2 regions of the Laedolimicola sp. genome follow, and region 1 is predicted to be linked to the other one. Evidence: a T-box and tRNA genes for the amino acid it is inferred to sense, from the RefSeq annotation. Region 1 holds a T-box; the other holds one or more tRNA genes.
What was found. A T-box is a leader RNA that pairs with one kind of tRNA and senses whether it is charged. The one in region 1 lies ahead of metG (methionine--tRNA ligase), so its partner is inferred to be a tRNA-Met.
Positions count from the first base shown of each region.

Region 2: it encodes a tRNA-Met, which carries the amino acid that the T-box ahead of metG (methionine--tRNA ligase) is inferred to sense. The anticodon was not compared.

Region 1 is NZ_JBOKYU010000037.1:18,459-21,869, forward strand. Features, by position in the region: gene ACTRC3_RS09125 (DUF885 domain-containing protein) at 1-778, opposite strand, end outside; gene ACTRC3_RS09130 (50S ribosomal protein L25) at 916-1,506, opposite strand; T-box leader at 1,765-2,044, shown strand; gene metG (methionine--tRNA ligase) at 2,104-3,411, shown strand, end outside.
Region 2 is NZ_JBOKYU010000017.1:24,370-27,780, reverse strand. Features, by position in the region: gene ACTRC3_RS05870 (GNAT family N-acetyltransferase) at 34-717, opposite strand; gene ispF (2-C-methyl-D-erythritol 2,4-cyclodiphosphate synthase) at 792-1,340, opposite strand; gene ACTRC3_RS05860 (DNA-deoxyinosine glycosylase) at 1,549-2,043, opposite strand; tRNA gene ACTRC3_RS05855 (tRNA-Met) at 2,148-2,221, opposite strand; tRNA gene ACTRC3_RS05850 (tRNA-Val) at 2,227-2,299, opposite strand; gene nudC (NAD(+) diphosphatase) at 2,473-3,315, opposite strand; gene thrS (threonine--tRNA ligase) at 3,391-3,411, opposite strand, start outside.

The DNA.
Region 1 (3,411 bases):
AAAAATGTTCGTCGATTTCCCCGGAACTTTCATTGAGTATGACGGAAGTTTCTCTGGAATTTTGAACAGAGTCAATATCGGTGACTGATATGTTTTCAGAGGTGTTCTGATTGATATTACTTGGGTTAGAATTATGGTAGTCTGCGCCGTCTAAAAAATCCTGACACCCCGCAATCACCGCGTCGACACTTTCATCCGTCATAAAAAGTCCAGCCTGGACCTTCTCCTTTTCATACGCGCATAATTCCTCAAAATACGCGTCCGTCTTCGCCAACAGACGCAGATAAATATCCACATCCTCCTCCGAAGTAAAGGCATATTCCGCCAGCAGCACTGGAAGCTGCACCTGCACGCCCAGCAGCGGGCTGAACACTTCTTCATAATATGGAAAACGAAGCAACGCAAGCTCCCGGGGAATCTGCGTGTTCAGAATGTCCCATTCCAGTCGGTTGACATAAGAAAGCTCGCTTCGCGGAAATTCTGACAGGGCAGCGAATGCATTTTCCAGGGCGGCAGCTGATTGGGCTTTGGACTCCTCCGAGTAAGAGCCATAGGAAATCGGAAACTTACGAATCCCGTAAGCCACCGGATCAGCCAACGTATAATGAAGCGTCAGCGTGCTGCCGGTGACAGATTCCCGGAAGAGGCCGTTGGTGAAGGCTTCGAAGGCCTCATCGGCGGAAGTAGTGTCCGTACCGGGCAGACAGGAGCGGGAGAGAAGCAGAGCCGTCGTTAAAAAAGCAGAGAGAAAAAGAACAAAGAGGAAGGATTTTTTCATGGAAAACCACCGGAATAACTCTTGGTGTAGTTTATGAGAAGAATGGGGAAAAAAGAAATTGTTACGTGCAAAAAGACCGCATACCGAACTTTCACATCCGATATGCGGCCTTTCCAAATTTATTTCACTGTTCTAAATTATGCCTCTGCGGTTTCATCCTCAGCGTCTGCATCATCTGCTACGGCATTGTGTACCTCCAGTACGGTAGCAACGGTAGCTTCCGGGGAAGTATGCAGGTCAATGGCAGGATTCTTGGCGATATCCAGATCCTTAACCTTCAGTGTCTCGCCGACCTTCATGTGGCTGACGTCAACCTTGATCTTGTCAACCAGATCTGCGGGCAGAGCTTTGTAAGTAACTTCCTGAAGCATCTGCTGTACCACGCCGGCCTGTACATCGTCCTGGCCCAGCAGGATCACCTCTGCTACGGAGTGAACCTTCTCGGTGCTTACCAATGCCTGGAAATCGATTTCCAGAAGCTGTCCTCTTAAGGAATCGTAATCAATCTCCTTAATCAGCGCGTCGTAGGTCTCACCTGCAACCTCCAGCATTACCTGGCTACCTTTACCCTCGGTTCTCAGGATGCGCTCTGCATCTGCCTTGGTAATCTGAAGGGGAATGGACTCCTTCATCTCGCGGCCATAGATATTGCCGGTAACATAACCTTCACGTCTAAGTTTCTTGGCTTTCGTCAACATGTCTCTTTTTTCAGCTTTTAAAGTATTCATTTATCTTTTCCTCCAAAATCTGAATCGCTTAGCAGCCTTCCACTTTGTGTAACAAACAGGTATTGTTAAGTGGTTCTATATTTAATTTACGGTGATTATTATAGCACTGATTTTTCAAAGTTAAAGAGTAAATTTGAACAAAAATGAGTATCGAAATTCGATAAAAAACTGAAAATTTTTAAACGAATAAGAGAAGAAAAGTCAGCAGGCTTGACAAAAGGTTTTGGCCGTGTTACGCTTCTTTTATATGAGCAAAATGCAAACGCTACGAAGAAAAGAGTAAGCTGTATGCGTCTTTTACAGAGAATTCCCGGTGCTGAGAGGGATGAAGACAAAAGAGCTGAAGATGGTTTCTGAGCGGCACGGATGAACGTAAGGTTATTTTCGATAAAGGGATTTCCTATGGGAAATGGTTTTGCGATAAGCCGTGATGGGTGCGCCCGTTACAGCGTCAGGGTATGCAGGTACCCGCAGAGGTCTGTCTCGTGAGGGACAGGCGAACAGAAGTGGTAACACGGGAATCATCCCCGTCTTCTTTAAGATTTAAGGAAGACGGGGTTTTTTGATCTTTCGTTTGCAGAGAAAGAGAGGTAAAAAATGGAAAAGAAAAAGTTTTACATGACCACGGCCATTGCCTACACATCCGGCAAGCCCCACATCGGCAACACCTATGAGATCGTACTGGCGGACGCCATTGCCCGTTTCCGCAGACTCCAGGGCTACGACGTATTTTTCCAGACCGGAACCGACGAGCACGGCCAGAAGATTGAGCTGAAGGCTGAGGAGGCAGGCGTTACTCCGAAGGAATTCGTGGACAATGTGTCCGGTGAGATTAAGCGGATCTGGGATCTGATGAACACTTCCTATGATAAATTCATCCGCACCACCGATGATTACCATGAGAAGCAGGTACAGAAGATTTTCAAGAAGCTGTATGACCAGGGCGATATCTACAAAGGTGCTTACGAGGGTATGTACTGTACTCCCTGCGAGTCCTTCTGGACCCAGTCCCAGCTGGTGGACGGCAAGTGTCCGGACTGTGGCCGCGAGGTGCAGCCGGCCAAGGAAGAGGCTTATTTCTTCCGTATGAGCAAATACGCTGACCGTCTGATTGACCATATCAACAAGCATCCGGAATTCATTCAGCCGGTTTCCAGAAAGAATGAGATGATGAACAACTTCCTGCTTCCGGGTCTGCAGGATCTGTGCGTATCCCGTACCTCTTTCAAATGGGGCATCCCGGTAGACTTCGACCCGAAGCACGTGGTATACGTATGGCTGGACGCGCTGACCAACTATATCACCGGCATCGGCTACGAGTGCGACGGAGAGTCCAGCGACCTGTTCAAGAAGGAGTGGCCGGCGGATTTGCATCTGATCGGAAAAGATATTATCCGTTTCCATACGATCTATTGGCCCATTTTCCTGATGGCGCTGGATCTGCCGCTGCCGAAGCAGGTATTCGGTCATCCGTGGCTCCTGCAGGGCGATGGCAAGATGAGCAAGTCCAAGGGAAATGTGCTTTACGCGGACGATCTGGTAGACATGTTCGGCGTGGACGCGGTTCGTTACTTCGTACTGCATGAGATGCCCTTCGACAACGACGGCGTGATTACCTGGGAGCTGATGGTGGAGCGTATGAACTCTGACCTGGCCAACACCCTGGGCAATCTGGTAAACCGTACCGTATCCATGTCCAACAAGTACTTTGACGGCGTGGTCAATAACACAGGTGTGCTGGAGCCGGTAGACCGCGAGCTTCGCGAAGCTGCTGTAAGCGCGGCAGAGAAGGCTTCCGCGAAAATGGACGATCTGCGCGTGGCAGACGCCATCACCGAGATCTTCAACCTGTTCAAGCGCTGCAACAAATACATCGACGAGACCATGCCCTGGGCCCTGGCTAAG
Region 2 (3,411 bases), on a different contig from region 1:
AGGAAATATTCCTGTTTTTATTTGTGCACATGCTTACACCAGCTCATTGATGTAGACGCCGTCTACCACGCGCACCTGCTCCAGCTTCTGAAATGCCGTCTTAGTAATGCCCGGAAGTTCCTCCGCGCCAATTTTTCCCACAAATTTTGCGGCATCCACCAGACGCAGCATCATGGGCGTGGTCTCCCATTCCGGCCAGTCGATATGGCGCTTCTGATATGCTTCATCCTTTTCCACGAACAGTTCGTAGTCCTCCGCCAGTTCTTCGCTGCCCTGGGCCGCCAGGCCCTCCTCGTCATCATTTCCCATGAGACGGAAATCAAAGGGCGTGTAAATGGCTTCGTCCGCCGGCATCAGAAAGGTGAAGGGGCGACCGTCGGCGTACATATCCTGCAGGGCCTTTGTGAGCAATGCACGCATCAGTCCCTGATGGCGGCAAGTCACTTTGGTAGCCACCGCTACGATATAATCCGCCGGAACGGACGCGCCGCGGAACCGGAAGGTATAGGGATTCCGGTGCAGCATGGAGACAATGGCGCCGTCGTTTTCCGCCACAAGGATCCGGTTGTCCCGGGCCTTGATTTTGTAATAGAGCTCTGAAAACCCGTCCGCATCCTCCACAAAGACTTCCTCGTAGAGTTCCCGGGAACGTATCCGCTCGTCATCTTTCAGATATCTCACTTCCAGTTTTTGGGTTTTTAGTTCCTGCTTCTCCATAGCTTACACCTCGTCTGTATATCTGTTTTTCCAATCTGCCATGTCCGCCGCCCAAATCACCGGCATAGGCTGCTCTATTCTGCCTTCTGGCAGCCGCCACAGCCCGGGCAGCCGTTCGGAAGCTGCATCACATCTTCATAGGCGTAATTCGCCACCGGAATCAGAGCGCAGATGGCCTGAGAAGAAATGCCCTCGCCGGTGCCGGTAAAACCGAGGCCCTCTTCTGTAGTAGCCTTGATGTTAATCTGGCTTTCTTCAATCTGTAAAGCCTTCGCCACATTTGCCCGCATCTGAGGAATATGGGGCGCCATTTTCGGGCGCTGGGCGATGATGGTGGCGTCGATATTGCCCACCACGTAATTCTGCTCCTCCAGAAGCTTTCCCACATGCTCCAGAAGCCTGATACTGGAGATACCTTTATATGCCGGATCCGTGTCCGGGAAATGCTTTCCGATGTCGCCGAGGGCCGCTGCGCCCAGAAGAGCGTCCATAATCGCGTGAAGCAGCACATCTGCGTCGGAGTGTCCCAGAAGTCCTTTCTCATAGGGAATTTCCACGCCGCCCAGGATCAGCTTTCGGTCCTCCACCAGTCTGTGTACGTCATATCCCATTCCTACCCGCATTCTATACCTCTTTCTCCGGGAAATTCCGCCCGGTTTTCGTTCTTATTTTTTGGAAAATGCTGTCGCGCCTCCATGCCTGTCCAATAGTCTCCGGCAAAACAGCCTGTCTGCCGTTATTATATCTCAAATGTTTGCATAAGTATAGCCAATCCATGACAACTTGATACGATTTTTGCAATAACCGCTTTCCACTGTGCCCGCAGGCTCGCTACTGGTTTAAGCTCTCCCCTATGACCTTCCACTGCCCGATTAGATTGTCCAATGAACACGCCGCGTTGGCCGGACTGGTGGATGGCAGCCGCACCGCTGCCCGTCCCGTCTCCGGGAAAATGTATTTTTTATACAGCTTCTCCGCCGTACCGCCGTTTACATAGATCTGACGGATATCCGCTGTCTCCAATATGGGGCGGATATCATTGGGCACCACGTTCCGGATACTGCTGTCACTGGAGCCCTCGATCTCGCAGCTTGCGATCACATCCCACAGGGCAATGCCGCTCCTAAGCAGGAACTCCTTCTTCTCAAGAATTGTCCCCGGCGTCTCCTGCCCCGTCACGGCCGCCAGAACGCGCCAGAATCGATTCTGCGGGTGATTGTAGAAGAAATGCCCTTCCCGCGATTTCACCGACGGAAAGCTGCCCAGAATCAAAATTTTTGAATGTCCGTCGTAGAGCGGCGGTATCTCATGCTGCACCTGTTCCATGTCATCCTCCTGTAAACGAGATAAAATACGCTTCGCGAATTTGACTCGTTGCTCGCGTAAACAAAAGACCCAAGAACGATTTCGTTCTTGGGTCTGAATCTTAGTAGCGAGGAAGGGATTTGAACCCCCGACACTGCGGGTATGAACCGCATGCTCTAGCCAACTGAGCTACCTCGCCATAAATGGGACCTATAGGGCTCGAACCTATGACCCTCTGCTTGTAAGGCAGATGCTCTCCCAGCTGAGCTAAGATCCCATTTCGTTCTCGGTTTTGACTTGCCGTCCCAACCGACTTGGTTATTATAACCTTATAACCGAAGAAAAGTCAAGCACTTTTTTCAACTTTTTTTCATTTTCTTTTCAAAATCTCCAAAAGCCGCATAAATACTGGATTTTTTGACCTTATTTTTTTACGGGAAAGGTGTTTTTTTACACCTTCCCATTCTTGAACTGCCAGATCATCTCACTGGTCAGACTGATATTCAGGGGCTGGGGCGGCGCGTCCTCCCGCGTGAACCATTCGGCAGTGGCCAGCTCCTCGGTGTCCAGGGTGACGGTCTCGTCATCACCATCCAGATCCACGAAGAAGCCCATCAGGACTGTCTCGGAGAAGGACCAGGGCTGGCTCTTGTAGTAGCGGATATTTTTGACCTTCAGACCCACTTCCTCCATGACCTCCCGGCGGATGGTCTCCTCGATGCTCTCGCCGATCTCGGTAAATCCCGCAATCAGCGCGTAGTAGGTGATATTATCCCGGCCCGCATACTTGGACATCAGAATCTTATCTTTATGTAGAATACCCACGATGACTGCCGGAGAAATCTTCGGGTATTCCATCTGGCCGCAGTCCGGGCAGCGCATCATGCGCTCCTTTGCGTCATGCACCATGGGGCTGCCGCAGTGGCCGCAGTACTTGCGGACGTCGTACCAGTGCCAGAGCTGATAACCAGTGATGCCGGCGAAGGATAACCACTGAGGCTGTGCGTCCCGAAATCTCCGGTTACTTTCCAGCCGAAAGCCCTTGCGTTCCGGCAGGGCCAGTTCCTTTACCAGATAGAATCTCTTATCATCCACTGTGAACAGATAGATGATGTTCTCCGAAAGCTCCGTCTTCACCTCCGGAAAATCCCGGAATCTGGGAAATGCAATCTCCACCCCATCCCAGCGGGCCAGCGCGTTATGTCTCTCAAAATACATCAGATAGCTGTCTGCGTCCGGCTTCTCCGGGCAGTATTCATTGTGATAGATATGCGGCGCAATATCCTGTATCATATCGATTCTCCTTTATGAAAATTCCCCGCCGGAAGGCTTACGCCTCCGGGCGGGGGAATCTGCGTTCAAACAATTTTATGCTTCTCTGCCTTTGGT